2 regions of the Halomonas sp. JS92-SW72 genome follow, and region 1 is predicted to be linked to the other one. Evidence: predicted binding sites of a transcription regulator. Region 1 holds the regulator's gene; the other holds the start of a gene.
The links. The regulator PhoB, encoded in region 1, activates phosphate uptake and scavenging genes when phosphate is short. The targets are predictions, from matches to a motif close to TGTCATANNNNTGTCANA.

Region 1 (15,772 bases):
GCGCTGGCCGATGCGGCCCACGCCCGTTGCGGCGGCCGGCGCATGCCCGACGAGAGCCTGCATCTGACCCTGGCCTTCCTCGGCGAGGTGGGCGCGGCAAAGGCCGCCGAGCTGGTCGACTGGGTGAACCACCTGACCCTCGCACCCGGCAAGTGGCGGCTGGACGCCTGGGGTAGCTTCCAGGGACCGGGCATCGTCTGGGTGGGCGGCCAGGCCCCGGACCCGGCGCTGGCCGCCCTGCACGAGCGGCTGTGGCATGCGCTGGAGGGCCAGGGGCTCACCGGTCGCCCCGCGCGCTACGTGCCCCACGTCACCCTGCTGCGCCGCGCCGAGCGGCTCGAGGCCGACGACCTGCCGGACGTGGACCTCGAGTGGACCTATAATCAGGTGGCGCTGATTCATTCGATCAACGACGGCCAGGCGGTGCGCTACGCGCCTCTGGCGCACACTCGGGCCAGCTGAGCCATCAGGGTCATGGAGGGAGAAGGGAATGTCTCTCGTGTCGCATCGGGCGGCCTGCGCCGCCCTGACGCTGCTGCTGGCCGGCAGCCCGGCCATGGCCGACCTGCAGGTCACCGTTGGCGCCACCAGTGAATCCACGGTCGCCCTCAAGATGGAGGTCGACCGCCTCGCTCCGCTGACCAGCCTGCATCCCAGGCTGGACCTGCGACTGGCCACCGGCCTGCTGCTGCTCTCCAGCGAACAGCAGGACGGCAACGCCGCCCTGCTGCTGTCGCCGGCGCTGCGCTGGACCTTCCCCGGCGAGCGCGACCTCTTCGTGGAGGGGGGCATCGGTGGCGCCCTCTTCCTCAAGACCCGGGTGGAGGCGCGCAACCTCTCCACCGCCTTCCAGTTCGAGGACCGCCTGGCGGTGGGGATGCCCTGGGCCGGCGGGGAGCTCTCCCTGGCGCTGACCCACTACTCCAACGGCGGGATCAAGCGGCCGAATGACGGCTTCGAGACCCTGACACTGGGCTACCGCTTCCCACTGTAACACCAGCCCGCCAGGGATCAAGCGACCGCTCTCTAATCCACAGCTTCGAGACCCTGACGCTGGGCTACCGCTTCCCGCAGTAACCCCAGCCCGCCAGGGATCAAGCGACCGCTCTCTAATCCACAGCTTCGAGACCCTGACGCTGGGCTACCGCTTCCCGCAGTAACCCCAGCCCGCCAGGGATCAAGCGACCGCTCTCTAATCCACAGCTTCGAGACCCTGACGCTGGGCTACCGCTTCCCGCAGTAACCCCAGCCCGCCAGGGATCAAGCGACCGCTCTCTAATCCACAGCTTCGAGACCCTGACGCTGGGCTATCGCTTCGCGCTCTGATCCGATCACCCCATGGCGATCACGCCTTCTCGGGCAGGAAGCCGCCCTCCTTGAGCACCTGGGCATAGCCCTCGCGGAAGCTGGGGTAGCGGAACGCGTAGCCGCTGGCCAGCAGGCGGGCATTGAGGCAGCGCTTGCTGGCGCGACGGCGCAGCGGCGACTGGATGGTCTCGGTGGCCTCCACCTTGAGCTGCTTCGCCAGCCAGGTCATCACCTCGTGGAGCGGCGCCGGCTCGCAGTCGCTGGCCAGATAGAGGTCGTCGACGGGCTCATCGGCCAGGCTGCGCTCGATCAGGTGGGCCAGTACCCCGACGCAGTCGTCGCGGTGGATGCGGTTGGTGTACATCGCGGGGCTTTCCGGGGCGATGCGTCCCTCGCTCACCTGGCGGATCAGTCGATCGCGGCCGGGGCCATAGATGCCCGAGAAGCGCACCGCGGTGCCGGGCAGGGGATGGTCGAGCAGCACCTGCTCCGCCTCGCGCATCAGGGCGCCGGCGAAGCCGGTGGGATCGGCGGGGCTCGCCTCGTCCACCTCCTCGCCGGACTGCTGGGGATAGACGCTGGTGGAGGAGACGAAGAAAACGCGCCGAGGGGCCCTCTTGCGCTCGCCGAACTCGGCCAGCACCGCCTTCAGCCCCTCGGGGTAGGCGGCGCGGTAGGCCTCCTCCTCGAAGCGGTCGGCGCTGACCACGTAGACCAGCACATCGGCGTCCGGCAGGGCGGCGAGCGAGGCGGGGTCGGTCAGGTCGGCGCCGGCGGCCTCCAGGCCGCTGCCCTCCAGCGCGGCCACGTTGCGGCGCACGCCCACCACCCGCTGGCCGGCCGCCTGCAGCCGCTGGCCGAGCCCGATCCCGATATCCCCACAGCCTAGAATCAGCGTAGTTGTCTTCACCTTTTCCCTGCCCCCTGATAAAAAGTCCCTATTGGAATTTCAAGAGGATGCCTGCAAGGCAACCCCAATGACTCTAACAGAACTCCGCTACATCGTGACACTCGCCCAGGAGCGCCACTTCGGACGCGCCGCCGAGCGCTGCTTCGTCTCCCAGCCGACCCTCTCGGTGGCGGTGAAGAAGCTCGAGGAGGAGCTGGGCGTGGCCCTCTTCGAACGCTCCAAGTCCACCGTCCAGGTGACGCCGCTGGGCGAGAAGATCGTCGAGCAGGCCCAGCGGGTGCTGGAGCAGACCAGCGTGATCAAGGAGCTGGCCAACGCCGGCAAGGACCAGCTGGCCAGCCCCCTGCGGCTCGGCGCCATCTACACCATCGGCCCCTACCTCTTCCCGCACCTGGTGCCCGAGCTGCGCCGCGGCGCGCCGCAGATGCCGCTCTACATCGAGGAAGGCTTCACCGGCAACCTGCGCCGCAAGCTGAGAAGCGGCGAGCTGGACGCCATCATCGTGGCGCTGCCCTTCACCGAGACCGACGTGCTGACCAAGGCGCTCTACGATGAGGAGTTCGAGGTGCTGATGCCCGCCGACCACCCCTGGGCCGAGCGCGAGGTCGTCCACAAGGAGGAGCTGCTCAAGGAGCGGCTGCTGCTGCTCGGCGAGGGGCACTGCTTCCGCGACCAGATCCTCGAGGCCTGCCCGGCCATCAGCCAGAAGCTGGCCAGCCCCAACAACACCCTCACCGCCGAAGGGGGGTCGCTGGAGACCATCCGCCACATGGTGGCCTCCAAGCTGGGCATCACGGTGCTGCCGCGCTCGGCCATCGGCACCGTCCACTACGAGAGCGGCCTGCTGGTCAGCCGCCCCTTCGCTCCCCCCGCACCCTCGCGCACCGTGGCCATCGCCTGGCGGGCCAGCTTCCCGCGGCCCAAGGCGATCGACGCCGTGACCGAGGCCATCGCCCGCTGCCGCGAGGCCGACACCATGCCGGCATGAATGCACTCGACGCGCCGGTCACATCGCTCAAGGGGGTCGGCGAGGCGCTGGCGCTGAAGCTGGCCCGGCTGCGCATCGAGAGCGTGGCCGACCTGCTCTTCCACCTGCCGCTGCGCTACCAGGACCGCACCCGCATCACCCCCATCGGCACCCTGCGCGCCGGCCACGAGGCGGTGGTGGAGGGCGAGGTGGTGGCCGCCGAGGTGGTGCGCGGGCGCCGCCGCAGCCTGCTGGTGCGGCTGCGCGACGGCTCGGGCCTGCTCAGCCTGCGCTTCTTCCACTTCTCGCCGGCCCAGCAGCAGCAGTTCCAGTCCGGCAGCTGGCTGCGCTGCTTCGGCGAGGCCCGCGCCGGGGCTACCGGGCTCGAGCTCTACCACCCCGAGTATCGCCTGCTCAAGGCCGACGCTCCGCCGGTGGAGGATCACCTGACCCCCATCTACCCAGCCACCGAGGGGCTCCACCAGACCCGCCTGCGGGCGCTGATCGAGCAGGCCCTGGCCCTGCTCGAGGCCCATCCCGAGGCGCTGCCGGACTGGATCACCGAGGACCTGCGCGCCCGCTTCCGCCTGCCCGAGCTGCACCACTGCCTGCACGTGCTGCACCAGCCGACGCCGGAGGTGGATGCCGAGGCCCTCGCCAGCGGCCGCCACCCCGCCAGCCGCCGCCTGGCCCTGGAGGAGCTGCTGGCCCACCGCCTGAGCCTGCAGGCGGTGCGCCTGCGCATCCAGGAGGATGGCGCCCCGGCGCTGCCCTCCGGGCGCGGCCTGCAGGCGCGCTTCCTGACCCAGCTGCCCTTCTCGCTGACCGGCGCCCAGCGCCGGGTGCTCGACGAGATCGGCGCCGACCTGGCCCGGGAGGTGCCCATGCTGCGCCTGGTGCAGGGCGACGTGGGCTCCGGCAAGACGGTGGTGGCCGCCATGGCCGCGCTCTCCGCCATCGCCGGCGACTGCCAGGCGGCGATGATGGCGCCCACCGAGATCCTCGCCGAGCAGCACTACCGCGCCTTCCGGGCCTGGTTCGAACCGCTGGGCATCGAGGTGGCCTGGCTCTCCGGCAAGCTCAAGGGCAAGGCGCGCCTGGACACCAAGGCGGCCATCCAGGACGGCCGCGCGCATGGTGGTGGGCACCCATGCCCTCTTCCAGGGCGACGTGCACTTCCAGCGCCTGGGCCTGGCCATCGTCGACGAGCAGCATCGCTTCGGGGTGCACCAGCGCCTGGCCCTGCGCGAGAAGGGCGAGGCCGGGGGCCTGACGCCCCACCAGCTGGTGATGACCGCGACCCCCATTCCCCGCACCCTGGCGATGAGCGCCTACGCCGACCTCGACGTCTCGATCATCGACGAGCTGCCCCCCGGGCGCACCCCGGTGAAGACGGTGGCGATGCCCGACGAGCGGCGCCCCGAGGTGGTGGCACGCATCCGCCACGCCTGCGCCGAGGGGCGACAGGCCTACTGGGTCTGCACCCTGATCGAGGAGTCCGAGGTGCTGGAGTGCCAGGCCGCCGAGGCGACCCGGGACGAGCTCACCGAGGCCCTGCCGGAACTGGCCATCGGCCTGGTGCACGGGCGCATGAAGGCCGCCGAGAAGGCCACGGTGATGGACGCCTTCAAGGCCGGCGAGCTGGACCTGCTGGTGGCCACCACGGTGATCGAGGTGGGGGTCGACGTGCCCAACGCCAGCCTGATGATCATCGAGAACCCCGAGCGGCTTGGGCTCTCCCAGCTGCACCAGCTGCGCGGCCGGGTGGGGCGCGGCTCCACCGCGAGCTTCTGCGTGCTGCTCTATCACCCACCGCTCTCGGCCCACTCCAAGGAGCGCCTGGCGGTGATGCGCGAGACCAACGACGGCTTTCGCATCGCCGAGAAGGACCTGGAGCTGCGCGGCCCCGGCGAGGTGCTGGGCACCCGCCAGACGGGCCTGGCCCAGATGAAGATCGCCGACCTGGAGCGCGACGCCGACCTGCTGGAGCGCGTCGCTCCGCTGGCCGAGGCGCTGCTGGCCATCCACCCGGAGGCGAGCCGGCCGCTGGTCAGGCGCTGGCTGGGCGAGGAGGCGGGCCGCTACGGGCAGGTGTGACCCTCAGACCCCAGGGGCCGGGCAGCGAGGCAAGGGTGAGGGGCCAGAGGTGGCTCAGAGGTGCCGGAGGAGCTTCTGGAGCTTCTGCAGATCGGCGGAATCGCCGACCAGACGCACGGTGCCTGCCATCATGCCGTCGAGGAAGGCCTGCTGGGTGGGTTTCCTCAGCACCTGGAGCGCGGTGGCCTCGTCCTCGAAGCGCAGCTCCAGGTCGAGGTCCACCGGCAGGCCGCGCCCGGACTGGATACCGCGGGGGCTCATCCGGTAGTGGCGGGCGATGGCGAGGTCTTCGGTGGCGATGCCCCAGTCGAGGCCGCGCATCTCGGTCAGCAGCTCGCGGAAGCGGGCCTTGCGGCGCAGGGCGCGCTTGAGCAGGAAGGCCAGCAGCCAGAGCATCAGTCGCAGCTTCATGTCGATCTCGCCACCGAATCCGAATCCATGGAGGGGAAGGCCGCCGCGGCCCACCGCAGCGGGCCGCCTGGCGCCTTGCTGTGTCTTACTTGGCCACCGCGTCCTTGAGGCCCTTGCCCGGCTTGAAGGCCACCGTCTTGCTGGCCGGGATGGTCAGCGGCTGGCCGGTCTGGGGGTTCTTGCCGGTGCGCGCCGCACGCTCACGCACGGTGAAGGTGCCGAAGCCGATCAGCGACACATCCTGTCCCTGGGCCACGCTACCGGTGATCTCGTCGAGGATCACGTTGAGCACCTGGCTCGCCTTGTCCTTGGAAAGATCGGCACGCTCGGCAATCGCCGCGGCGAGTTCTGGCTTACGCATACTGCCCTCCTGGTATTGGCATACTCCCCGGGCGCCTGTCGCCGGGGTCTTGTTGTCGAAGATCTAGCCTAGCAACGGCGGCGCAACCCGCGCCAGTTCAACTTTCCGACGGACACAGGTCCCTGTCAACGCAAATCCGATCAAACGACCGTCTTCCGACTCCGCCAGGGCGGTGAGATCGCCGACCTCCCCCTCGATGCGCCAGCGCGCCGGCGGGCGGGTCGGCGGCAGGGCCACCACCGGCAGCAGCGGCGTCTTGACCACCACCGGCCAGGGGCCGTAGGCGACCGGGGTGGGCGTGCCGGTCAGGGTCTTCGCCAGCGCCTTGGCGCTCGCCTGCAGCGGCTGCACATACATGGCACTCACCCCGTCGACGCAGGCCACGTCGCCCAGGGCGTGGATGCCGGGCGCCGAGGTGGCCAGGCAGCGGTCGGTGTGGATGCCGGCGGCGCCGACCGCGAGGCCCGCCGCCTGGGCCAGGGCGGTGCGCGGCCTGAGGCCGGTAGCCACCAGCACCAGGTCGGCCATCAGGTGGCTGCCATCGTCCAGCGCCACGCCCAGGTCGGCGCCGGCGTCCTCGAGGGCCGTCACCCCGCCCCCCAGCGCCAGCGTCATGCCGGCCGCCTCGAAGGCCTCGCCCAGGGCACGCCCCAGGGGCTCGGGCAGCAGCCGCGCCAGGGGTGCGGTCTCGGGGGCCACCAGGCTTACCTCATGACCGCCCGCCAGCAGGTCGTTGGCGAACTCGCAGCCCACCAGGCCGGCGCCGACGATGGCCACCCGACCCGGCCGCCCCAGCGCCGCCAGGGCGGCGTGGAAGGCGCGATAGTCCTCCAGGTCGTTGATGGTAAAGACCCGGCCGGCCACCGCCGCGGGCAGTGCAAAGGGCACCGCCGGCGCCGCCCCGGTGGCCAGCACCAGCTCGCTCCAGGGCAGCCGCTCGGCGCCGATCCGCAGGGTGCGCGCTGCCGCGTCGATGGCCTCGACCCGGGTATGGGTGCGCACCACCGCATTCAGCTCCTCGGCGACCCGCAGGGCGCTGCGCGCCGCCAGGCGATCCGGCGGCAGTCGCTTGGCGAAACCGGTGGAGAGCAGCGGCTTGGCGTAGTCATCGCCGCCGTCGGCGGTGATCAGGGTCACGGGGCGTTCGGCATCCAGCGCACGCAGGGCACGCAGCAGGCCAAGGCCTGCCATGCCGGAACCGATAATGGTCAGGGGAGCGCTCATGGGCCTCCTCGCTCAGGGGTGGGGATGGCACCGCATGTTACACTAGCCGCCCCTGAAGCGACGCGGAGCCCGACGGTGTCCGACCTGCCACCTGCCGACACCTGCGCCCTGGCGCACTGGATCCCCCTGGCCGCCTCCCGGCCGGCCATGAGCCCCGCCTGGCACCGCTGGGTCGGCTCCCGGGACTCCCTGACCCTGCGCCTCACCGAGGCCGGTGCGCCGCGCCCCTTCCGCGTCCGGCTGCTCGACCAGCGCCTCGGCACGCCCCGCCGCGACGAGGCCAGGGCGCTGGGCATCGCCCCCGGCCAGCGCGCCTGGCTGCGCGAGGTGGCGCTCTGCCTGGGGGAGCGCCCCTGGGTGGTGGCGCGCTCGGTGGCGCCGCTCTCGGGCCTGCCGGAACACGAGCTGGCCCACCTGGGCGAGCGCTCGCTGGGCTCCTGGCTGTTCCGCCAGCCGGGCCTCGAGCGCGGCGAGATCGAGGTGACCACCGCCCCCGCCGGCTTCCACGCCGCCACGGGCCCCTGGGGGCGCCGCTCGGTGTTTCGCCGCGGCGACTTCCGGGTGCTGGTGCAGGAGTGGTTCCTGGATGCCATGGCGGATGACCTCGGTCTCCCTTCGCGCTAGGCTCTGGGCCAGTCTCCGATGCCGACGGGCGGGGCGCCGGGGACAAGCCGAAGAGGAGGTCCTACGCCAGGGATGGCGTCGGTAGCGTACAAGGAAGTATTCACAGCGCCTCCTCGCAGGCTTGTCGCCGGAACAGTCCCGCCGCTTAACACCGTCTGCCAATAAAGAAAATTCTTACGAGGTAGAGATGGACCGTTCCCTGATGCGCCCCACGGGCCTCGCCCGGGTGCCCGACTTCCTGCAGCTGATGCGCCTGAACCGCCCCATCGGCACCTGGCTGCTGATGTGGCCCACCCTGTGGGCGCTGTGGGTGGCCGCCGAGGGCATCCCCGGCCGCCGCGTGCTGCTGATCTTCATCGCCGGGGTCTACCTGATGCGCGCCGCCGGCTGCGTGGTCAACGACTACGCCGACCGCCACTTCGACGGCCACGTCAAGCGCACCCGGCTGCGCCCCCTGGCCACCGGGCGGATCAGCGAGGGCGAGGCCCAGGCGCTGTTCCTGATCCTGGTGATGGCCGCCTTCGTGCTGGTCTGGTTCACCAACCTGTTCACGGTGATGCTCTCTCTGGTGGGGGTGGCGCTGGCCTTCATCTACCCCTTCATGAAGCGCTACACCCACCTGCCCCAGCTCTTCCTGGGCGCCGCCTTTTCCTGGGCCATCCCCATGGCCTTTGGCGCGGTGCTGGGCCATGTGCCCTTCGAGGCCTGGCTGCTGTTCGCCGCCAATGTCGCCTGGACCGTGGCCTACGACACCCAGTACGCCATGGTCGACCGCGACGACGATCTCAAGATCGGCATCAAGTCCACCGCCGTGCTGTTCGGCCGCGCCGACCGGCTGATGATCGGCCTGCTGCAGGGCCTGACCCTGCTGCTGCTGGCCTGGGCGGGGCTGCGTCTGGGCTTCGGCGGCTTCTTCTGGCTGGGCCTGGCCGGCATGGCGGCCACCTTCGTGCACCAGCAGTTCCTGATCCGCGAGCGCGAGCGCGATCCCTGCTTCCAGGCCTTCCTCAACAACCACTGGTCGGGCCTGCTGGTGTTCGCCGGCATCGCCCTCAGCCTGTGGCCGGCCGCCGGCGCATGACAGGCGGGCGGTCCTGTCACGCGAGTGTCATACTGGCATGGTGAGATCGTCATCGATCCGTCACTGTGCCGAGGCTTCCGGATGACCGCCAAGACCGTTCTGATCGTCGATGATGAGGCGCCGATCCGCGAGATGATCGCGGTGGCGCTGGAGATGGCCGACTACCGCGTCCTCGAGGCCGACAACGCCCAGGCCGCCCATGCCATGGTGGTCGACCACCAGCCCGACCTGGTGCTGCTGGACTGGATGATGCCCGGCACCAGCGGCATCGAGCTGGCCCGCCGCCTCAAGCGCGAGCCGACCACCGCCGAACTGCCGATCATCATGCTCACCGCCAAGGGCGAGGAGGACAACAAGATCCAGGGGCTGGAGGCCGGCGCCGACGACTACATCACCAAGCCCTTCTCTCCCCGCGAGCTGGTGGCCCGCCTCAAGGCGGTGCTGCGTCGCGCCACGCCCCAGGGCGTCGAGGAGGCCGTGGAGGTCGACGGCCTGCTGCTCGATCCGGTGAGCCACCGGGTCAGCGCCAGCGGCAGGCCCGTGGAGATGGGCCCCACCGAGTATCGCCTGCTGCAGTTCTTCATGACCCACCAGGAGCGCGCCTACACCCGCAGCCAGCTGCTGGACCAGGTGTGGGGCGGCAACGTCTACGTGGAAGAGCGCACCGTGGACGTGCATATCCGCCGCCTGCGCAAGGCGCTGGGCGAGCGCCACCAGCACCTGGTGCAGACGGTGCGCGGCACCGGCTACCGGTTCTCCGCCAAGGGCTGACGTGGGCCTCTGGAGGCGGGAGCTATGGCGACTTCTGCTGCTGGCCGGCATCGGCCTGCTGGTGGGATGGCTGCTGTCCCATGCCTGGGCGGGCCTGGCCCTCGGCCTCGCGGCCTGCCTGGGCTTTCATCTGCGCCAGCTCTACCGCCTCCACCGCTGGCTGACCCTCACCCCCCAGGCCGAGCCTCCCGCCACCACGGGCGTGTGGGGCGAGCTGTTCGACCGTCTCTACCGCTACCAGAAGGGGCAGCGCCACACCCAGGAGCGGCTGCTCGGGATCATCAAGCGCATCCAGGAGTCCTCCGAGGCGATGCGCGACAGCGTGGTGATGCTCGACCGCCACGGCGACATGGAGTGGTGGAACAGCGCCGCCGAGCGCATGCTGGGGCTCAACGCCGCCCATGACCGCGGCCACCACATCACCAACCTGCTGCGCGATCCGCGCTTCATCGACTACTTCCATGCCCGCGACTACCGCGAGCCGCTGACGCTGCCCTCGCCCATCGACGAGCAGATGGTGCTGCAGTTCCAGATCACCCTCTACGGCGATGACGAGCGGCTGCTGATGGCCCGCGACATCACCCGCCTGCACCGCCTGGAGGAGATGCGCCGCGACTTCGTGGCCAATGTCTCCCACGAGCTGCGCACCCCACTCACCGTGCTGGCCGGCTACCTGGAGACCTACGCCACCTACGCCGACCAGCTGCCGCCGCGCTTCGCCCGGGGGCTGCCCAGTATGCAGGAGCAGACCAGCCGCATGCAGAACCTGGTCAGCGACCTGCTGCTGCTGTCGCGCCTGGAGATCGACCGCGGCGGCGAGGACCACACCCCGCTGGGCATGGACGCCCTGCTGGGCAGCGTGCAGCGCGACGCGACGGCCCTCTCCGCCGGCCGCCACACCGTCGAGGTGGAGCTGGTGGAACCCAGGTCACTGCTCGGCAGCGAGCAGGAGATCCACAGCGCCCTCTCCAACCTGGCCTTCAACGCGGTGCGCTACACCCCCGAAGGCAGCCGCATCGTGCTGCGCTGGCGGCCCCACGGCGACGGCGCCTGCCTGGAGGTGGAGGACAACGGCGAGGGCATCGATCCGGTGCACCTGCCGCGGCTCACCGAGCGCTTCTATCGCGTCGACAAGGGGCGCAGCGCCGCCACCGGCGGCACCGGGCTTGGCCTCGCCATCGTCAAGCATGTGCTGCTGCGCCACGACGCCCGCCTGGAGATCGACTCCCGCCCGGGCCAGGGCGCCCGCTTCCGCTGCCTTTTCCCCGCGGCGCGGCTGCGCCAGCGCCAGGAGGCCCAGGCCACCACCGACAGGGCCTGATCCCCTCCCTCGCCGGATGATGTTCAGAGGTCATGGGGATGTTCAGAGGTCATGATGATGCTCAGAGGTCATGGTGGTGGCCGTCGGCGGCCTCGCTGCCCCGCTCGGCGCTCTGCACCCACACCTCCACCTCGACCTCGCCGCGCTCGGCAAACTCCAGGGTCATCGGGAAACGCTCGCCCAGGCGCAGCGGCGCCTTCAGGTCCATCAGCATCAGGTGATAGCCGCCACCCGGCCGCATGGTCTGGGTGATGCCCGCGGGCACCTCGATGCGCTCGACCCGGCGCATCTGCATCACGCCCTCCTCCATCTGCATGTCGTGCAGCTCCACCGACTCGCTGGCCGGGGTGCGGGCGCCGACCAGCACGGCGGGGGTCTCCCCCTCCACGCGGATATCCACATAGGCGGCCGCATGGGGCACGCCGGGCGGCGCCGGGGTGGCGAAGGGGTGCACCACTACCAGGTCCTCAAGCTCATACTCATGGGCCTGGACCAGCCCCGGGAGGGCGAGGCCGGCGGCCAGCAGCAGGATAACGGGCATGCGCATGGCGGTTGGCTCCTTGTCGGGATGTCCCCCGAGCATAGCAGCCGCCCTGCCGGGCCTCGTTCAACGCGCCGCGGGAGCGCCCAGGTCGCGATAGTGCTCGGCCCACATCAGCACCGCACCGGACACCGCGCCGGGCAGCAGGAAGAGGTTGGCCAGGGGAATCCAGGTCACCAGGGTCACGCAGCCGCCATAGGTGAGGCTCTGCCACCAGCGCGCCGCCAGCCGTCGGCGCATCTCGGCGAAGCTCACCTTGTTGTTGTCCATGGGGTAGTCCAGGTAGGCGATCGCCATCACCCAGGCGGAGAAGAGCGCCCAGAGCAGCGGGGCGGCGAGGTTCACCCCGGGAATCCAGCTCACCAGGAAGAGCAGCAGGGCTCTTGGCGCGATATAGGCCAGCTTGACCAGCTCGCGCCCCAGGGCATCCACCGCCGTCTTCATGAGGCCGCGATCGTCCAGCGGTGGCCGCCCGGTGGCCACCGCCTCCACCCTGGCCGCCAGGAAGCCGTAGAAGGGGGCGGCGATCAGGTGGGTCACCAGGGTGAAGGTGAAGAAGACAATCACCACCAGGCTGATCACGAACAGCGGCCAGATCAGCCACTCGAGCCAGCCAAGCCAGGCCGGCACCAGCGCCATCCAGCCCTCCAGCCAGCCGCCGAAGTTGGCCAGCACGAAGCGCAACATGGCCCCGTAGACCAGCAGGTTGATGACGATGGGCACGAAAACGTAGCGGCGCAGGCCGCGGGAGTAGGCCAGGCGGGTGCCCCGGGCCAGGGCGGTGACGGCATCAAGCATGGTGATTCCTTCACGGGAAAACGACGAAGGCCACCGCCAGGGGCAGTGGCCTGCGTCATTGACAGCCAATCCAGAGGGACCGTCAACCCATGCACCGTTGCAATGAGCGAGAGGCGCCGGGGACAGGTCGAAGAGGGGGTCTTACGCCAGGGATGGCGTCGGTAGCGCCCAAGGATGGGTTCACAGCGCCCACTCGAAGACCTGTCGCCGGAACAGCCTCGAGCATGACGGTCGACCGAGTCAGGCCTATCCCTTGCGGGTGATTGCCTGCTCGTCGAGGTCCTCGGGGTCGGTGTGGCGGATATCCAGCCCCTTGACCAGGTAGACCACGTACTCGGCCAGGTTGTTGGCGTGATCGCCGATGCGCTCCAGGGCGCGCAGGATCCACATCAAGCTGAGGATCGGCGAGATCGAGCGGGCATCCTCCATCATGAAGGTCATCAGCGAGCGCATGGCGCTGCGGTACTCCTCGTCCACCTCCTCGTCCTCATGCACCAGCTTCAGCGCCAGCTCGGTATCGAAGCGGGCGAAGGAGGTCAGGGCATCGCGCACCATGCGCCGCACGTGCTCGCTGATCATGCGCACCTCGACGAAGCCGCGGGTGCCGTTATCGGCGGCGATCAGGTCGGCGGCGTTGCGGGCGATCTTGCTCGCCTCGTCGCCGATGCGCTCCAGATCGGAGGCGGCGCGGATCACCGCCAGCACCAGGCGCAGGTCCGAGGCCGCCGGCTGGCGGCGCGCCAGCACCTGGGTGCACTCCTCGTCGATCTTGATCTGCATGTCGTTGACCGCGCGATCGTTCTCCACCACCCGGCGGGCCAGGTCGGAGTCCCCCTCGAGCAGTGCGGCCACCGCCTCCTGGATCTGCTTCTCCACCAGGCCGCCCATGGCCATCAGGTGGGTCTTGAGCTCCTCGAGCTCCTGGTTGAACTGCCGCGAGATGTGGCGGCTGTGGATATCGCTGGTGATGTCCATGGGACTCTCCTTGGGGCCGGCCGTCAGGCCATGCGCCCGGTGATGTAGTTCTCGGTGCGCACGAGGCGCGGATTGGTGAAGAGCCTGTCGGTGGGGCCGTACTCCACCAGCTCGCCCTCCTGCAGGAAGGCGGTGTAGTCGGAGACCCGCGCCGCCTGCTGCATGTTGTGGGTGACCAGCACCAGGGTCAGCTGTGACTTCAGGTTACGGATCAGCTCCTCGATCTTCAGCGTCGAGATCGGATCCAGCGCCGAGGCCGGCTCGTCGAGCAGCAGCACCTCGGGGCGCACCGCCAGGGTGCGGGCGATCACCAGGCGCTGCTGCTGGCCGCCGGAGAGCGCCCAGGCCGAACTCCTCAGGCGATCCTTCACCTCATCCCACAGCGCCGCCGATTGCAGCGCCCACTCGACGATGTCGTCCAGCTGGCGCTTGCGGATCCCCCCCTGCAGCCGCAGCCCGAAGGCGACGTTGTCGTAGATCGACATCGGGAAGGGGTTGGGCGCCTGGAAGACCATGCCGACCCGCCGGCGCAGCTCCGCCACCTCCACCTCGGGGGCGTGAATATCCTGCCCCTCGAGGCGAATCCGCCCGGCAAGCCGCACCTCGTCGTTGAGGTCGTGGAGCCGATTGAGGGCCCGCAGCAGCGTCGACTTCCCACACCCCGAGGGCCCGATGAAGGCGGTGACCCGCTGGCGCGGCACGCGCAGCGAGAGCTCGCGCAGCGCCGGCGTCTCCCCGTAGGCCAGGCTCAACCCCTCGATCTCCAGGCAACAGGCGGCCGGGTCGAAGTCGATGATCGGGCCGCCGGCAGCGGACCGTGGCGACGGGAAGACGGACATCGGGTTCCTCACTCCTCGGGCGCTGCCGCTAGCGGCGCGGCAGGGCCCCGTGACGCGCCCTCAGATGATGGCGCAGGAATATTGCAGTCAGGTTAAGCACCAGGATCACCAGCACCAGCAGCAGCGCGGTGGCGTAGACCAGCGGCAGCGCCGCCTGGACATCGTCCCCATGGAAGGCCACGTCGTAGATGTGGTAGCCCAGATGCATGAACTTCCGTTCAAGATGCAGGAAGGGAAAGTCACCGTCCACCGGCACCTGGGGCGCCAGCTTGGCGACCCCCACCAGCATCAGCGGCGCCACCTCACCGGCGGCCCGGGCCACGGCCAGGATCACCCCGGTGAGCATGGCCGGGGCGGTCATCGGCAGGATCACCCGGGTCAGCATCTCCACCCGGGTGGCGCCCAGCGCCAGGGCGCCCTCGCGCTGGTGGTCCGGCACCCGCGCCAGCCCCTCCTCGGTGGCCACGATCACCACCGGCAGGGTCAGCAGCGCCAGGGTCAGCGAGGCCCACAGCAGACCGCCGGTGCCGAAGGTGGGCGAGGGCAGCTGGTCGGCGAAGAACCACTCGTCCAGGGTGCCGCCGATGCCGTAGACGAAGACTCCGAGCCCGAAGACCCCATAGACGATGGAGGGCACCCCGGCCAGGTTGCGCACCGCGATGCGCACCAGCCGGGTGAAGCGTCCCTGATGGGCGACCTCGTTGAGGTAGATGGCCGCCAGCACGCCGAAGGGGGTCACCACCACCGACATCAGCAGCACCATCAGCACGGTACCGAAGATCGCCGGCCACACCCCGCCGGCCGTGTTGGCGGCGCGGGGCCCCTCGGCGAGGAAGCGCCAGACGCCCTGGCCCCAGGCGGCAACCTTGGCCGGGGGCGACATGGCGTTGGGCCGCCAGGCGCGCAGCACCTGATCCAGCGGCTGCTCGAGGCGACGCCCGTCGACGCTCTCCAGCACCAGGCGAGTCCCCCCCATGCGCGCCTGAAGCACCCGGATGCGCGCATTGGCCCGGGCCAGCTGGCTGTCGGCCTCGGGATCCCGGTCCAGCCGCCGTGCCAGGGGTACCACCTCGTCGCGCAGGCGATCACGCTCCGCCCTCAGGGCCGCGAGCTCCTGCAGGCGCACCTGCAGGGCCGCCCAGGCGGCCTCCCCCTCGACGCGCCCTGCGGCACTCTCGAGGGCCAACAGGCGCCCCTGGAAGGTGCCCCAGCGGGTACGCTCCAGCACCACCAGGTCCCGGGGGCGGCTCTCCTCGGCGATCTCGTCCACGGCCACCCAGCGCCAGATCGCGCCGTCCAGGTCGCGATTGGCCGTGCGGTAGAGGCGCTCGCGCTTCTCGCCGCCTGGCAGGCGCTCCTCGCGCACCGCCTGGCCGGCCAGCTGGCGGCCATCCTCCAGGGTCACCAGGGTGAGGGGCGACGGCCAGAAGTGCCCCATCCCCCGCACCGCCAGCAGGGTCAGGAGCCCGGCCAGCAGCAGCAGCGACAGCGCCACGCTGCCGGCGGCCAGCCACGGCCAGGGCCCCTCGCCGCGGGGCAGCCGA
Region 2 (15,772 bases), 980 kb from region 1:
GCGGTCGGGAATATGGGCCGTGCCACTCAGTCGCAGCCGGTAGATGAGGCGCACCGCCAGGTAGACCAGCCAACGCACCAGGGGCCTGGGACGGCGGACGACCCGCCAGGCCAGCAGCGCCCCCAGGCCGACCAGCACTCCCCACCCCAAGGCCTCCCAACCCGTCATGCTCACGTCCCGGTCGACCTCGCCTTGAGCCCGGCCAGGATGGTACAGAGCAACTGGTCGAGCAGCTCGCCCACCTCGAGCTGCTGGCCCTGCCAGTAGCCCAGGCGTTCGTTGAGCCCGAGCAGCACCAGGCCGTGGACGCTGCCCCACAGGGTGCGCCCCAGGCGACGCGCCTCCAGGTCATCCAGGGCCGGCTGGTACTCCTTGAGGGTCGCCTCCACGCGCAGGAAGAGCCCCTCGATCATGTCGCTCTGCCGCTGGTCCAGCTCGCCCTCCTGGGCCAGGGGATAGTCGAACAGCAGCTGCCAGCGGTAGGCATCGCGCTGGGCGAACTGCCAGTAGGCCCGCGCCAGGGCGGTGAGCCGCTGTTCCGGCGCGGCCTGACTGCTCAGCGGCTCGATCACCTCGCGCAGGTGGGCCAGGGTCTCGATGTTGACGTGCTGGAGCAGGTTGTTGAAGCTGCCGTAGAGCTTGAGCAGGGTGCTCGGGGCGCAGCCCACCTCCCGGGCCAGGGCGCGCAGGGAGAGGGTATGCACCGGATTCTCCTGCAGCCAGGCATCGCAAGCCGCCATGACCTGGGCATGGAGCGCCTCGGGAGCATGCTGTCTGGGACGGGCCATCGTTTCCTCGCGAGCCTCGAGCGGGCGGTTGCGTAAGCTGGAGCGCGGCGACGTCGACGCGCTCCGGAACCCAAGGATAGCGCAGTTCGAACACTGTTTTCGATAGCTATGCCCTCCCCGCCCCGATTTCCCCTCTCCGCCGCGGTCACCGAGCCGGCCTCGCCCTTTCTTCCGGCCCGCCCCTTGGTTACCCTGAGCGACCCCATCTCCTGCGGAGCGCCCATGGCCGGACGACTGCATATCGCCCCCCTCGACCTCGCGCGCCTGCTGCCGGGACTGATCGTCGACGCCCCCCTGGTGACCAGCCCCAACCTGGCGCCGAGACGCATGCTCTCGGCCATTCGCCTCGAGGCCGGCGTGCCGCGCTTGGGCCGACTCTTCTGGGGCCTGACGCCCCCCTGGCTCGAGGTGCTGGACCATGCTCCCCACTGCGCCCGGGCCGAGTCCCTGGAGGAGCGCCCCATGTTCCGCGAGGCCTTCCAGGCGAGGCGCTGCCTGGTCCCGGCCAGCGGCGTCTACGTCTGGAAGGCGCAGCCGCGCTTCAAGCAGCCCTTCCTGGTGACCCGGGTCGACCGCGGACCGCTGCTGCTGGCCGGACTCTGGTGCCGCTTCCACACCAGCCTGGCCCAGCACACCGACTCCCTGGCGCTGATCACGGTGCCCACCGGCCCGCTGCTGGCCCCGCTCACCGACCGCCTCCCGGCGGTGATCGCCCCCGGGGGCGCGCGCCGCTGGCTCGACCCCGAGACGCCGCCGGAGGCGGCCCGGGCCATGCTCGTCCCCGCCCCGCGGGAACTGTTGGGCGCTTTCCCGGTATCAAGACGAGTGAACAGCCCCGCGCATCAGGATGCCGCCTGCGCCCACCCGGTCGGCCCCATGCTGCGCCAGCCCGACTGAGGCCCCGATGCCGCGAACCGCGATGCGCCGAGCCACGATGCCCAGATCCACAGGAGATACGATGCCATCCACCCTGACTGCCCGCTGCTGCGGACTGGCCGCCGCCGCGGCCCTGCTGATTGCCGCGCCCGCCGTGGCCGAGCCCCACCCCGACGCGGACGCCATCGCCGAGGTGACCACGCCGCGGGTCAGTCCCCACGACAGCCGCGACTACCGGATACTGACCCTGGAGAACGGCCTCACCGCCCTGCTGGTCAGCGACCCCGAGGCCGACAAGGCCGCCGCCTCCATGAACGTCTCGGTGGGCAGCGCCCAGGACCCGGAGGACCTCGCCGGCCTGGCCCACTTCCTGGAGCACATGCTGTTCCTGGGCACCGAGCCCTTCCCCGAGGCCGACGCCTACCAGGGCTTCATCTCGCGCCACGGAGGCACCCACAACGCCTTCACCGCGCCCCAGGACACCAACTACTTCTTCGATATCGACCCGAGCGCCCTGGAAGGGGCCCTGGACCGCTTCAGCCAGTTCTTCATCTCGCCGCTGTTCAACGCCGACCAGCTGGAGAGCGAGCGCAACATCGTGCACTCCGAGTACATGGCGCGCATCCGCGACGACGTGCGCCGCGAGAACGACGTGCTCAATGGCCTGCTCAACCCCGATAACCCCACCACCGGCTTCTCGGTGGGCAGCCGCGAGACACTGGCCGACCGCCCCGAGGGCGAGCCCAGCCTGCGCGAGCGGGTGATCGACTTCTACGAGCGCTACTACGACGCCAACGTCATGCACCTGGCACTGGTGGCGCCCCAGCCGCTGGATGAGCTCGAGGCCATGGTGGCGAGCCGCTTCGCCGACATCGCCGACCGCGGGCTCGCGGCGCCCGAGATCAGCGAACCGCTGGCGCTTACCGACACCCTGCCCCGGCGGGTCGCGCTGCAGTCGGTGCGCGACAGCCGCCAGCTGCGCCTGCTGTTCCCGATTCCCGATCCCATCACCGAGTACCGCCACAAGCCCGCCGACCTGATCGCCCACCTGCTCGGCCACGAGGGAGACGGCAGCCTGCTGGCGGTGCTGCGCGAGGCCGGCTGGGCCGACGGCCTCTCGGCGGGCGTCGCCCGCGGCGACGGCCGGCACGCCCTGTTCAGCATCAACGTCAGCCTGACCCCCGCCGGCGCCGAGGCCCGCGATGCCATCGAGGCGACCCTGTTCGCCGCCATCGAGCAGGTCCGCGAGGAGGGCCTGGAGGCGTGGCGCTACGACGAGAAGGCGAGCCTTGCCGAGCAGGAGTTCCGCTTCCAGCAGCATGGCGCGCCGCTGCAGGAGGCCATGCGCCTGGCCATGAACCTCTCGCGCTTCCCGGTGGAGGACGTGCAGTATGCGGCCTATCGCATGGACGGCTTCGAGCGCGAGCGCAGCGAGGCCTACCTCGACGCCCTCACCCCCGACAACCTGATCCGCCTCTACAGCGCCCCGGACGTGGAGGGCGAGGAGAGCTCCCCCTGGTTCCACGCCCCTTGGGGTGAAGACAGACACGACGAGGCGCCGACGCTCGCCGACCTGGCCCTGCCCGCCCCCAACCCCTATATCGCCGAGGACCTCGAGCTGCTCGACGGCCAGGACGAGCGCCCGCGGCGGCTGGTGGCGGAGCCGGCCTTCGACCTCTGGCACATGGCCGATGCCACCTTCAACACCCCCAAGGTGGAGTGGCGCTTCAGCCTCCAGCACCCCGGCGCGGCCAGCTCCGCCCGGGACGCCGCCCTCGCCCGCCTGCTCGCCGGCTGGCTGGACGACAGCCTCAACGAGGCCCTCTACCCGGCACGCCTGGCCGGCCAGCACGTCGAGGCCTATGCCCACGCCCGCGGCATCACCCTGGCCTTCTCCGGCTGGCGCGACCGCCAGGAGCGGATGATGGAGCGGGTGCTCGAGCAGCTGCAGGAGGGCGAGGTGGACGACGCCAGCGTGGCGCGGGTGCGCTATCGGCTGCAGCGGGAGTGGCGCAACGCCCCCCAGGCGGCGCTGCACCGCCAGGCCAGTCGCACCCTCGCCGAGGCGCTGGTTCGCCCCCAGTGGCCCAGCGCCGCCCTGCTGGAGGCGAGCCGTGAGCTCGACGCGGATGACCTGCGCGACTACCGCGATGCCCTGCTGGCCGAGCTGCGCCTGGAGGCCATGGCAGTGGGCAACCTGGGCGCCGAGGAGGCCGAGGCCCTGGGCCGGCGGGTCGCCGAGCGCCTGGCGCCGAGCCTTCCGGCAGCGGCCATTCCCGACCTCACGCCGCTGCGCGCCGACACCGACCTGCCGAGCCTGACCCCCCACACCAGCCGCGAGGAGTCGGTGGTGCTGCGCTACCTCCAGGGACCCGACCGCTCGCTGGCTAGCCAGGCCCGCCTGGCGGTGCTCGGCCGGCTGATCGACACCCCCTTCTACCAGCGGCTGCGCACCGAGGAGCAGCTGGGCTACGTGGTCCACGCCGGCTACTCGCCGATGCTCGATGCCCCGGGGCTCGCGCTGCTGGTGCAGTCCCCGGATACCGGGAGCGAGGCGATCGAGGCGCGCATCGACGCCTTCCTGGACGACTTCGAGGAGACCCTGGCGGCCCTGGAGAACGAGGCCCTGGCGCCCTATCGCCAGGCGGTTCACGACCGCCTGACCCAGCGCGATACCAGCCTGGCCGGCCGCGCCGGCCGCCTGTGGCAGGCGATGTCCTTCGGCGACACCGAGTTCGACCGCCGCGAGCGACTCGCCGAGCGGGTCCTGGCGGTCGGCGCCGACGAGCTGCGCGAACTGTGGCCCGAGCTGCGCCAGGCGGCGGTGGCCCGGGTCGCCTTCGACCCGGGTGACGAGCCGGACGACGTGCTGGCCCTCGCCCAGTACCTGGAGCCGCTGCCGGAGATCGAGGAGTAGGCCTCGCGCCGGCATGCATTGCCCCGTAACAACAGCAGCGCCCGGCCATGGCCGGGCGCTGCTGTTTCACTTCAAGGCCTCTTGGTCTCGAGGCATCGCCGATGTTCGGGCGCTCAGTCGAAGGCCTGAGGGGGCATGATCGCCTCCACATGCATCACCAGCTCCTCGAGGACCTGGCGCTCTCGATCGCCGAGTTCGCCCTGGTTGAGCCGCTCGATCTCACGGGCGAAGCCCTTGAGGGTGAGGCCCGCCACCGCGGCATCGTTCATGCGCGCCCAGCGATAGGCCTCCCACTGCGCCAGCTCCTCCCCCTCCAGGGTCTCCGGGAAGCTGCGCGCCCGGTAGCGGAACAGCATCTCCTCCAGGCGCGGGTCCTGGAAGGCGAAGCGCGCCCCCACCAGGTCCCAGGGGTCGCTGTCACGCACCCGCTGCATCTGCTGGCGATCCGCCGGCGAGAAGAAACCGCCGGCGTAGAGCATCAGGTCGGGGTCCTCCGGGCCCGCCGGGGGCGGTGCGGCAAACACCTCGCTGACCCGCGCCGCCACCTCGGGGCGGGCGGCGAGGCGCTTCCAGTGCTCGCGACAGGCATCGACGTCGAGCCCCAGGCGGGTGACGATCTCGCCATACTCGCCCCGGTGCGGCCCCTCCACGTCCTTGAGCGCGCTGGCCGGGAAAAGCACCGGGCACTTGTTGATGTGAATGACCTTGAGGGGAATACGCTCCTCGCCCTCGGCCAGGTCGTCGCTGCTGACGAAGACCCGCTGGCGGATCTGCTCGGCGGAGAGGTCGAAGAGCGGCGTCGGGTCCATCGACAGGTCGTAGACGATCACGCCGTTGGGATTGGTGGGGTGCTCGGCCAGCGGCACCACCAGGGCCGCGCAGCCGCGGCTGGCGGGGTAGCGACGCGAGATGTGCAGCACCGGCTTGCGCCCCGGCACGTCGAGCAGCCGGGCCACCGCGCGCTTGCCGCGCAGCCCCTGCAGGTAGTCGAAGAGCCGGGGGTTGGCCTCGCGCAGCCGCTTCGCCAGGGCGATGGTGGCGCGCACGTCGGCCAGGGCATCGTGGGCGCCCTGGTGGGCGATGCCGTTGGCGGCGGTCAGGTCCTCGAGGCGGAAGCTGGGCGCGCCGTCGGCGCGGCGCGGCCACTCGATGCCCGCCGGGCGCAGGGCGTGGAAGGCCCGCACCACGTCGATCAGGTCCCAGCGGGAATTGCCGTTCTGCCACTCTCGGGCGTAGGGGTCGATCAGGTTGCGATAGAAGAGGTGGCGCGTCACCTCGTCATCGAAGCGCAGGCTGTTGTAGCCCAGCACGCAGGTGCCGGGCGCACTCATCAGCGCCTCGATGCGGCCGGCGAACTCCGCCTCGGGCAGGCCCCGGCGGCGCGCCTGTTGGGGGGTGATCCCGGTGATCAGGCAGGCCTGGGGGTGGGGCAGAAAGTCGTCGGCGGGCTTGCAGAACCACTCCACCGGCTCGCCGACCTCGTTGAAGTCGGCGTCGGTGCGGATCGCCGCGAACTGCGCCGGGCGGTCACGGCGCGGATCGGCACCGAAGGTCTCGTAGTCATGCCACAGGAAGGTCAGCGGGGCAGCGGGCGGCGCCATGGGCGGGCTCTCCGACGGTCAGACGGGATGGAGGCCACAGCCTAGCACAGCCCCGCGCCGGTCTCAGCCGGACCTGCTCAGCCCGGAGCCCCCTTCGGCAGGGTGACGTTGAGCTCCAGCACCGAGCAGTTGTCCTCGCTGTCGAGGCTGATGTTGATGGCGTCGTCATCCACCTGGACGTAGCGACGGATCACCTCCAGCAGCTCCTTCTCGAGCAGGGGCATGTAGTCGGGCTGACCGCGCTGGCTGCGCTGGTGGGCCACGATGATCTGCAGCCGCTCCTTGGCGACCGACGCGGTCTTCTTGCGCTCTCGCTTCAGGAATTCAAGCAGTTTCACCGGCGAACACCTCCAAACATGCGGCTCAGCAGGCTCTTCTTCTGGTACTCATGGAAACGCAGGGGGACCTCCTCGCCGAGCAGGCGGGCCACCGTGTCGGTGTAAGCCTGGCCAGCGTCGCTTGCGGCATCGTGGGTCACCGGCACCCCCTGGTTCGAGGCACGCAGCACTGCCTCGGACTCGGGAATCACGCCGATCAGGTCGATGGCCAGGATCTCCCGGATATCGTCGAGGTTGAGCATGTCGCCCAGGTCGACCCGCTCCGGGTTGTAGCGCGTGACCAGCAGGTGCTCCTTGATCGGCTCCTCGCCGCGCTCGGCGCGCCGGGTCTTGGAGGCCAGCAGGCCGAGGATGCGGTCGGAATCACGCACCGAGGAGACCTCGGGGTTGGTGACCACGATCGCCTCGTCGGCGAAGTACATGGCCAGCTGGGCGCCGCGCTCGATGCCCGCCGGAGAGTCGCAGAGGATGTAGTCGAAGTCCTTGGCGAGGGTCTCGAGCACCTTCTCCACGCCCTCCTGGCTCAGGGCGTCCTTGTCGCGGGTCTGGGAGGCCGGCAGGATATGCAGGTTGTCGACCCGCTTGTCGCGGATCAGCGCCTGGCTGAGCCCGGCCTCGCCCTGGATCACATTGACCAGGTCATAGACCACTCGGCGCTCGCAGCCCATGATCAGGTCGAGGTTGCGCAGCCCCACGTCGAAATCGATGACCACGGTCTTGTTGCCGCGAAGCGCCAGGCCGGTGGCGATGGCTGCCGCGCTGGTTGTCTTGCCGACGCCTCCCTTGCCGGAGGTCACAACGATGATCTTGGCCAAGAGTCGCTTCCTGTCTGTCATTGAGTGGTAAGAGGATGACCGTCTCGGTCCTGCCGTGCTTCAGGTCAGCGCGGTGATGCCGAGCTGGTCTCCATCGAGGCGCACCTGCACCGTGGCGCCCAGCAGGCGCGGGTCGATGTCCTCGAGTCGCTTGTAGTTGCCGGCCACCGACAGCAGCTCGGCGTGGAGTTCACGGCAGAAGATGGCAGCCAGGGGGTCGCCATGAATGCCGGCCAGGGCGCGGCCGCGCAGGGCGCCATAGACATGCACGCTGCCCGCGGCCAGCACCTCGGCGCCGGCGTTCACCGCACCGATGACCACCAGGTCCCCTTCCGGGGAGGTGATCTGCTGGCCGGAGCGCACCGTGCCACGGAAGATCCTCCCGCCGCTGGCCACGCCCGGCGGGGAGGTCAGCGCCGCTTCTTCCTCGGCGACCACCGCGGCCTCGACCGGCGGCACGCTCTCGAGGCTCCTGGGGCGGCTCGCCTCCAGGGGCGGGAACCAGCCCAGGCCAAGCGCCCAGGCCGACTGCTTGACCGGCTCGGCACCGCCGCGCACCGCCACCGGCAGCAGCTTGTGGGCACGGCACACCGCGCAGATCCGCTCCAGGGCCAGGTGGGGTTCGTCGAGCTTCTCGACGCTGAGCACCACCGGGGTGTGCTGGAAGAAGGCCGGGGACTGACTGAGCTTGCCGGCGAGCTGCTCTCGAATCCGCTCGGGGTCGGCACTGCTCAGTTCCATCACCGTCATCGGCAGCATGCCGCCCTTGAAGGTGAAGGCCATGCTATCCCTGTCCACTTTGAGGCTCATTGCCGAACTCCACATCGGTGTTGGTCGGGGTACGCCACCAAAGCTAAGCGAGTGCCGCGCCCCCTGCAACTGATCATACGCCCAGCAAGCCTACACTGTCAGTGTCTCCAGGCGGCCACAGCACGGGCTTTTCCGAAGCGGCACCGCATGCTTAGATACCCTGGCCAGGCCCGAGCCTCGCCTGTCGGCTCTTCCCGGCCCACCCGACAATAACCGACTGGCGCGTCCCGGTGCGTGATGCGCCCCTTGATCAGGATCGCCCATGTCCGGACTCCTCCGCCGCCTGTTTGCCCCGCGCTGGCAGCACCCCGCCCCCCTGGTACGGCAACAGGCCGTCGCACGCCTCGATCTCAGCCGCGAGGAGCACCGCCAGGCCCTGGAGCGGCTCGCCCTGGATGAGGACCCCGGCGTGCGGTGCGAGGCGCTGGCTCGCCTCGACGACCCCGAGCGGCTGATCGCCCTGCTCGGCAGGGGCGATGCCTCAGCGGAGCTCACCCACCGGCTGATCGCCCTGCTCGCCGACGGCAGCGGCCACCTGGAGCTGGGCGCGCGCATCGCCCTGATCGAACGGCTCGATGATGACGCGCTGCTCGCCGAGCTCTGTCTGAAGGGCGATAACCAGCAGCTGCGCCTGGCGGCGCTGGCCAGGCTGGACAGCGAGGAGGCCCTGATCCGCCAGGCCTGCGACAACGGCATCGCCGCCGTGCGCCACGCCGCCGCCGCACGGGTCGAGAGCGAAGCCGGACTGGCTCGCCTGGCCCAGCAGGCGCGACGCGACCGCCAGGTCATGCGCGGGGCCAGGGAGCGCCTCAACCGCCTGCGCGCCGACTCGGCGCAGCTGGCCGCCGCCCGGGAGCGCCGCGAGGGGCTGCTGGCCGATCTGGAGCGCCACGCATCCGCCCCCTGGGAGCCGCTCTATGGCGGCCGCTTTCGCCACCTGGAGCGCGAATGGACGGCGCTTCAGGATCTCCCCGACGCCACTCAGGAGCGCCGCTACCACGATGCCTGCCTGCGCTGTCGCAAGGTGATCGGCGACCACGAGGCCCGGCTGCGCGCCAGCGAAGCCGCCGAGGCGCGCCGCGAGGACGCCGAGCAGGCCAGGGAGGCGCTGGTGGAGGCCCTGGAGGAGGGGCTCGAGGCCCTGGGGCGCAGCGACGTGGTCACTGCCCAGGACATTGCCAGCCTGCGCGCTCAGAAGCAGCTGCTGGCCCAGCGCTGGCAGGCGCTCTCCGATCAGCACCTGGCGGACCAGGTGCTCCGCCAGCGCTATGATGCCGTTCGCGAAGGCTTCGAGCGCATCAGCCAGGCCTGGGTGCGCCTGGAGGAGCGCGCCGACGAGCTCGAGCGGGCCCTGACCGACGGCGATGACGACCGCCTCACGGCGCTGCTGGGGGCCATCGACTGGCCTCGTGGCCTGGCCCCTGCCCCGCTGCTGCAGCGGGCCCGACAGCGCCTGGCACAGCCGGATGCCCCGGCCGACGAGGAAGACCAGACGGCACGCCTGGCCCGCTTCATCGCCGACCTCGACGACCTGGAGAGCCTGCTGGAGCGCGGCGCCTTCAAGGGCGCCAGCCGTCTTCACCAGCGCCTGCGCCAGGCTGCCGACGGGCTCGACGACAGGTTGCCCCAGCCCCAGCGTGCGCGCCTTCGACAGCTGGGGGCTCGGCTCGCCGAGCTGCGCGACTGGCGCAGCTTCGTGGCCGGTCCCAAGCGCGACCAGCTGCTGCAGGCCATCGAGGCCCTGGCCGAGGAGGCGAGCCTCGTCGACGCCGCGCTGGACCGCCGCCACCGCCAGCTGGTCAAGGAGTGGAAGGCGCTGGGGGACGCCGCCGCCAATCGCGAACAGTCGGCCCGCTTCCGGGCCGCCTCCGACCGCATCCACGAGCGGCTCGCCCCATGGCGCGAGCGCCTCGACGCCGAGCGCCAGACCCACCTGGCCACCCGACAGGCCCTCTGCGATCAGCTGGAAACGCTTCTCGAGCAACCCGCCGAGGAGGCCGATCCCGATGCCCTGCGCGAGATCCGCGACCGCGCCAGGGACCAGTGGCGACGCGCCTCGCCGGTGCCCCGCGACCAGGCCGAGACCATCGGTCGTCGCTTCGCCCGCATCCGCCATGCGCTTCAGGCGCTGATCGACCAGCGCGCCCGGGCGGTCGCCGAGACCAAGCGCGACCTCATCGAGCAGGTGCGCGCCCTGCTGGGCCAGGCGATGCCCGCGGCTCGCCGTGCCGAAGCGGTCAAGGCGCTGCAGCAGCGCTGGCGCGAGCTGGGGCGTGCCCCGCGGGGCGAGGAGCAGGCGCTGTGGCGGGAGTTTCGCGGCCTGTGCGACCAGGTGTTTGCCTCCCGGGAAGCCGAGCGCGACGACCGCATCCGTCAGGCCCGGGAACGCCAGGAGGCCATGCAGGCGCTGATCGAGCGCCTGGACGCCTGGCACCCCGCCGGCAGCGCCGACGAGGCGGTGCTCGCCTCCGCCATTGCCGAGGCCGCCGCTCTGGAGCCCCTCCCCGGCGGACGCCGCACCGAGGGCATGCGCCGGCGCTGGTCGGGCATCGTGCGCGCCCGACGCGAGCGCCTCGAACGCCTGGCCGTGGTGGAGGAGGTGGAGCGCTGGCGAGAGGTTCAGCCACTGCTGCTCGCCCACCTGGCAGCCGACGCCGAGCGCCTGGCCGGCGGCGAGCCCCGCGAGGTGGCGCTGCCCGAGTCGCCGCGCCTGGAGGATGACATGCGCAGCGCCCACGCCCGCCGCAACGCCGCGCGCCAGGCGCCCGCCGCCGACGAGGAGGTGGCGGAGCGCCTGGCGAGGGTGCGGGTGCATCTCTCCCTGCTCGCCGTGGGCAGCGTCAGCCATCGCGACGACCCGCTGCGCCTGGCGATCCAGGTGGAGCGCCTCAACGAGAACCTCGGGCGCGAGCTCTCCCGCGCCGAGGAGGTCCACGGCGTGCTGCGCGAGCTGCTGGCCACGGGGCCGGTCGCACCGGCGCTGTGGAGCCGCGAGGTGGGGGAGCTGGATCGCCTGCTGGAGCGCCTGACCCGCCTGCCCCCACCCTGAGCCCAGAACCCTGAGGCCAGAAAAGCAGAAGCGCGAGGGATCGCCTCGCGCTTCGTGTCGTTACGTCTGCCCCTGGTCGATCGGTGACCAGAGGGCGCAGGAAACCGGGGCGATCAGCCCATGAACTGGCCGCCGTTGATGTCGATATTGGCGCCGGTGATGAAGCCGGACTCCTCGTGGGCCAGATAGGCCACCAGGCGACCGATCTCCTCCGGCTTGCCGTAGCGCTTGACCGGGATGGTCTCGCGGATGGACTCGCGCACCTTCTCGGGGATCTTCATGATCATGTCGGTGGCGATATAGCCCGGCGACACGGTGTTCACGGTGATGCCCTTGGTGGCGGTCTCCTGGGCCAGTGCCATGGTCAGGCCGTGCATGCCCGCCTTGGCGGCCGAGTAGTTCACCTGGCCGAACTGGCCCTTGCGGCCGTTGATGGAGGAGATGTTGATGATCCGGCCGTACTGCTGCTCCAGCATGGTGTCGAGCACGCTGCGGCAGGTGTTGAAGACGCTGTTGAGGTTGGTGTCGATGACCTCGTGCCACTGCTCGGGGGTCATCTTCTTCATGGTGCCATCGCGGGTGATGCCCGCACAGTTCACCAGCACGCCGATCGGGCCATGCTTCGCCTCGATCTCCTTGACCCCGTTCACGCAGGCCTCGAAATCCACCAGGTCCACCCCGGCGATATCGATGTTGGTGTAGCCATCCGCCTTCTGGGCTTCGAGCCAGCTCTTGGCCTTTTCCGGATTGTGGTAGCCGGCCACCACCTGGTAGCCCTCATCGGCCAGCGAACGACAGATGGCACTGCCGATGCCGCCGGTTCCACCGGTCACCCAAGCAACGATTGCGTTGTTGGCCATTGTAACCTCCCTGATTGTCATGACGCTGTGGCCAGGCCACCTCGGCCTGCACACCAATTATTCTTTGCAGCGTTGCCAGTTTGATGACAACTCCGCGGAGTATGGACCATGAAGCGGTGCCGGGACGAGCGTTTGAACCCGGACCCTTGACTAAAGGGGTAATCCCTGTAAAATGCGCCTCACGTTGATGCGGGGTGGAGCAGTCTGGTAGCTCGTCGGGCTCATAACCCGAAGGTCATCGGTTCAAATCCGGTCCCCGCTACCAAATGATAAAAGCCAGAACCGAGAGGTTCTGGCTTTTTTTGTGCCCGATGACCCGGCATCGGTTCGCGCCTGTTCCAAGGTCGGCGGTCCCCGCTACCAAATATCGAAACGCCGGTTCCCCAGGGAACCGGCGTTTTGCTTTGGGGCCGATGACGGTCATCGGTTCCCTCTTGTTCCAAGGTCGGCGGTCCCCGCTACCAAATACCGAAAAAAGCCAGAACCGAGAGGTTCTGGCTTTTTTTGTGCCTGATGACCCGATCATACCGAAAAAAAGCCGGCTCCTCCTGGAGTCGGCTTTCTTGAGTTCACGGCTCGATGTGGCCCCCCCCTCCCGCCGCTCAATGCCGCCGCAGCGCCTCCAGGGTGCAGGCATTGGGGCAGAAGCCGCAGGCATCCACGTCGGGCTCGCTGGCCAGCACGCGCCGGCAGCGGGCCTTCTCCGGGCAGAGCGAGCAGACCCGCTCCAGGTCGCGGCGCACGCCGGGGCCGGCCAGGATGGTGTCGGCATGCTCGACGCCGTAGACCGCCATCATCCGCGGCAGCTGCTCCAGGGGCGAACGCTCACCGGACCAGAAGAGCGATTCGTCGAGGCGTGCCAGCCCCAGGTCGCGCAGCCGCAGCTCCTGCTGGTCGGCGTCCAGGGCGCTCCACGCCTGGCGCTGCTGGCGGCAACGCCAGGCGTGGGCCATGCGGCGCATGGCAGAGGTGATAGCGAGCATGGGGACCCCCTCGGTAGTGATTCGGCTTCCCCCAGCCTAGCCCACCTCAGGCGACCAGAAATTGATCCGCATCAGCCCTTTGGCCTGAGCACCGCCACCGGGCAGCACGCCTCGTGGAGCACCTCATGGCTGACACTGCCGGCCACCACCTGGGAGAGGCCGCTGCGCCCGTGGGTGGTCATGGCCAGCATCACGTCGCGGCTATCGGCCAGGTAGCTGACGATGGCGTCGGCTGGGGTGCCGTGCAGCACCTCCCAGTCCACCTCGAGGCGGTACTCCCGCTCCAGGCGCCGCGCCAGGCCGTGCACGTAGCCGGACTCCATCACGTCGCCCGGGCTGCCCTCCCCGGCGGCCGCCGCCATGGCGCTGGCGTCGATCACCTGCAGCAGCTGCAGCCGCGCCCCGAAGCGCTCGGCCAGCGCCACCGCGTGGGGCAGCATCGCCTCGGAAAGCGGGGAGCCATCCACGCATACCATCACCACCTCCACCCGGGCGTGACGCTCGGGCGCGTAGCGGGGCCCGCACAGCAGTACGGGGCGACTAGCGCGGCGCACCACCCCCGCGGTGACGCTGCCGATCAGCATCTCCGGCACCGGGCGGCGCCCGTGGGCGCCCAGGCACAGCCCAACGCCCTCCTGGTCGGCCAGGCTCGCCAGGGCGTCCTTGGCGCTGTCGTTCACCATCACCTCGACGGGTATCGACTCGTGGCCGGCGGTCGTCTCCTCGGCCAGCCGAGCCCTGAGGGCCTCGCGCCGCCTTTCGGACTGGGCCGGGTCGGCGACCACCGATACCACGCTCAGGGAGACCCCGAGCTGGGCCGCCAGGTTACGGCCCAGCGCCAGGCCGCGCAGGGAATGGTCGGTCTCGTCCAGGGCCACATGGATCGTCTGCATGAAGGTTCTCCTCGAAGCGCCGGGCGAGTTGTCGGAATGACCCGGCACGTCTGTGATCGGCGCCTGGCGCCTATTGTTGTTTCTCGGAAGCCGCCGCAGTGGCATCCCGCCGCGACAGCGTGAAGGGTCGGTGCAGCAGCTGGTAGGCCAGGGCCCCCACCACCACGCCCCAGAAGGCGGAGCCCAGGCCTAGGAAGCTGATCCCGGAGGCGGTGGCGATGAAGGTGATCACCGAGGCCTCCAGGTGGTCCTTGTGGGCGGCGAAGGCGCTGACGTTGCTGGTGATGGCGCCGATCAGCGCCAGCCCCGCCAGGATCGCCACGAACTCGCCGGGCAGGGAGGTGAAGAGCAGCACGATGGTGCCGGCGAAGGTGCCGCCCACCAGGTAGAAGAGCCCGTTGGCCACCCCGGCCACGTAGCGCTTGTCGGGGTCCTCATGGGCCTCCTTGCTGGTGCAGATCGCCGCGGTGATGGCCGCCACCACCGTGGTGATGCCGCCAAAGAAGGCCGTCACGAAGGAGGTCAGGCTGGTCACGGTGACGATGGGCCTGGCCGGCGTGCTGTAGCCCGAGGTGCGCAGGATCGCCATGCCCGGCAGGAACTGCCCGGTGAGGCTGACCAGCACCAGCGGGATCGCCAGGCTGAGCGTCGCGTTCCAGGTCCACTCGGGGCGGATGAACTGCGGCTCGGCCACCCTCACCGACACGCCCTGCAGGCTTGCCCCCTCCAGCACCACGGCCAGCACCACGCCGACGAGCAACAGCAGGATCAGGCTGTAGCGCGGGGTGAGCCGCTTGAAGGCCAGGTAGGCGATCACCATGCCGACGGCGAGCGCCGGCACCGACTCCAGAGAGACGAAGACCCCTACGCCGAACTGGAACAGGATACCCGCCATCATGGCGCCGGCGATGCCCGGCGGGATCGCCTGAACGATGCGATCAAAGGAGCCGGTGATGCCCACCACGAAGAGGATCGCCGCGGCGGTGAGGTAGGCCCCCACCGCCTCATTGAGCGACAGCCCCGGGAACAGGGTGACCAACAGCGCCGTCCCCGGTGCCGACCAGGCCGTCACCACCGGCACCTTCAGCCACAGGCTGAGCAGGATGCCGGAGGCGGCGGCGCCGATGGAGATCGCCCAGACCCAGGAGGTCATCATGGCCGTTGTGATCTCCGCGCTCTGGGCGGCCTGGAAGAAGATCGCCAGGGGCCCCGCGTAGGAGATCAGCACCGCCACGAAGCCCGCCGTGACGGCGGGGATCGACCAGTCCTTGTGTAGCTGCATCATTGGCTCCGTTTTGGAAAACACTGATTAATTGCTGCGCTCGCGACATAAATCAGCGCTTCCCTTGGGTTAAAAATTGCGGCGTCAGGCAACGCCCAGATGGGTGTCGAGTATCGACGGATCCTCCCTGAGCCCCTGGGAATCACCGCTGTAGACCACCTCGCCCTTGACCAATAGCAGGTGCTTGTCGGCCACCTCCAGCAGGTTGTCGATGTTCTTGTCGACGATGATGCTGGCGATGCCGGAGGCCTTGATCTCGCGGATGATCTTCCAGATCTCGTCACGGATCAGCGGCGCCAGGCCCTCGGTGGCCTCATCCAGGATGATCATGTCAGGGTTGGTGGTCAGCGCCCGGCCGATGGAGAGCATCTGCTGCTCGCCCCCGGAGAGGAAGGAGCCGTCGTGATTGATGCGCTGGCCGAGCCGCGGGAAGGTGTCCAGCACCCGCTCCAGGGTCCACGGCGATTCGCCGCGCTCGTTGGGGCGCGCCGCCATGATCAGGTGCTCGCGCACGCTGATGCCGGGGAAGATGCCGCGCCCCTCCGGCACGTAGCCGATGC

Region 2: phbB (acetoacetyl-CoA reductase) is a predicted target of PhoB. The motif match lies at 12,126-12,143, and genes of this name have one in related genera.

What each region holds. Positions count from the first base shown of each region.
Region 1 covers NZ_CP032147.1:2,387,960-2,403,731, forward strand. Annotated here, with positions in the region: gene thpR (RNA 2',3'-cyclic phosphodiesterase) at 1-462, shown strand, start outside; gene D1793_RS11185 (acyloxyacyl hydrolase) at 491-994, shown strand; gene D1793_RS11190 (SDR family oxidoreductase) at 1,346-2,218, opposite strand; gene D1793_RS11195 (hydrogen peroxide-inducible genes activator) at 2,286-3,206, shown strand; partial or broken gene recG (ATP-dependent DNA helicase RecG) at 3,203-5,282, shown strand; gene D1793_RS11205 (hypothetical protein) at 5,337-5,693, opposite strand; gene D1793_RS11210 (HU family DNA-binding protein) at 5,779-6,054, opposite strand; gene D1793_RS11215 (FAD-dependent oxidoreductase) at 6,118-7,278, opposite strand; gene D1793_RS11220 (chorismate lyase) at 7,354-7,902, shown strand; gene ubiA (4-hydroxybenzoate octaprenyltransferase) at 8,090-8,983, shown strand; gene phoB (phosphate regulon transcriptional regulator PhoB) at 9,065-9,754, shown strand; gene phoR (phosphate regulon sensor histidine kinase PhoR) at 9,756-11,075, shown strand; gene D1793_RS11240 (copper chaperone PCu(A)C) at 11,137-11,622, opposite strand; gene cysZ (sulfate transporter CysZ) at 11,683-12,414, opposite strand; gene phoU (phosphate signaling complex protein PhoU) at 12,661-13,389, opposite strand; gene pstB (phosphate ABC transporter ATP-binding protein PstB) at 13,413-14,228, opposite strand; gene pstA (phosphate ABC transporter permease PstA) at 14,257-15,772, opposite strand, start outside.
Region 2 covers NZ_CP032147.1:3,372,152-3,387,923, forward strand. Annotated here, with positions in the region: gene D1793_RS15840 (1-acyl-sn-glycerol-3-phosphate acyltransferase) at 1-168, opposite strand, end outside; gene D1793_RS15845 (TetR-like C-terminal domain-containing protein) at 171-788, opposite strand; gene D1793_RS15850 (SOS response-associated peptidase) at 1,011-1,685, shown strand; gene D1793_RS15855 (insulinase family protein) at 1,747-4,581, shown strand; gene sbcB (exodeoxyribonuclease I) at 4,695-6,182, opposite strand; gene minE (cell division topological specificity factor MinE) at 6,260-6,520, opposite strand; gene minD (septum site-determining protein MinD) at 6,517-7,335, opposite strand; gene minC (septum site-determining protein MinC) at 7,396-8,145, opposite strand; gene D1793_RS15880 (DUF349 domain-containing protein) at 8,408-11,194, shown strand; gene phbB (acetoacetyl-CoA reductase) at 11,308-12,054, opposite strand; tRNA gene D1793_RS15890 (tRNA-Met) at 12,243-12,319, shown strand; gene D1793_RS15895 (hypothetical protein) at 12,657-13,037, opposite strand; gene D1793_RS15900 (universal stress protein) at 13,109-13,930, opposite strand; gene D1793_RS15905 (benzoate/H(+) symporter BenE family transporter) at 14,001-15,212, opposite strand; gene D1793_RS15910 (ABC transporter ATP-binding protein) at 15,297-15,772, opposite strand, start outside.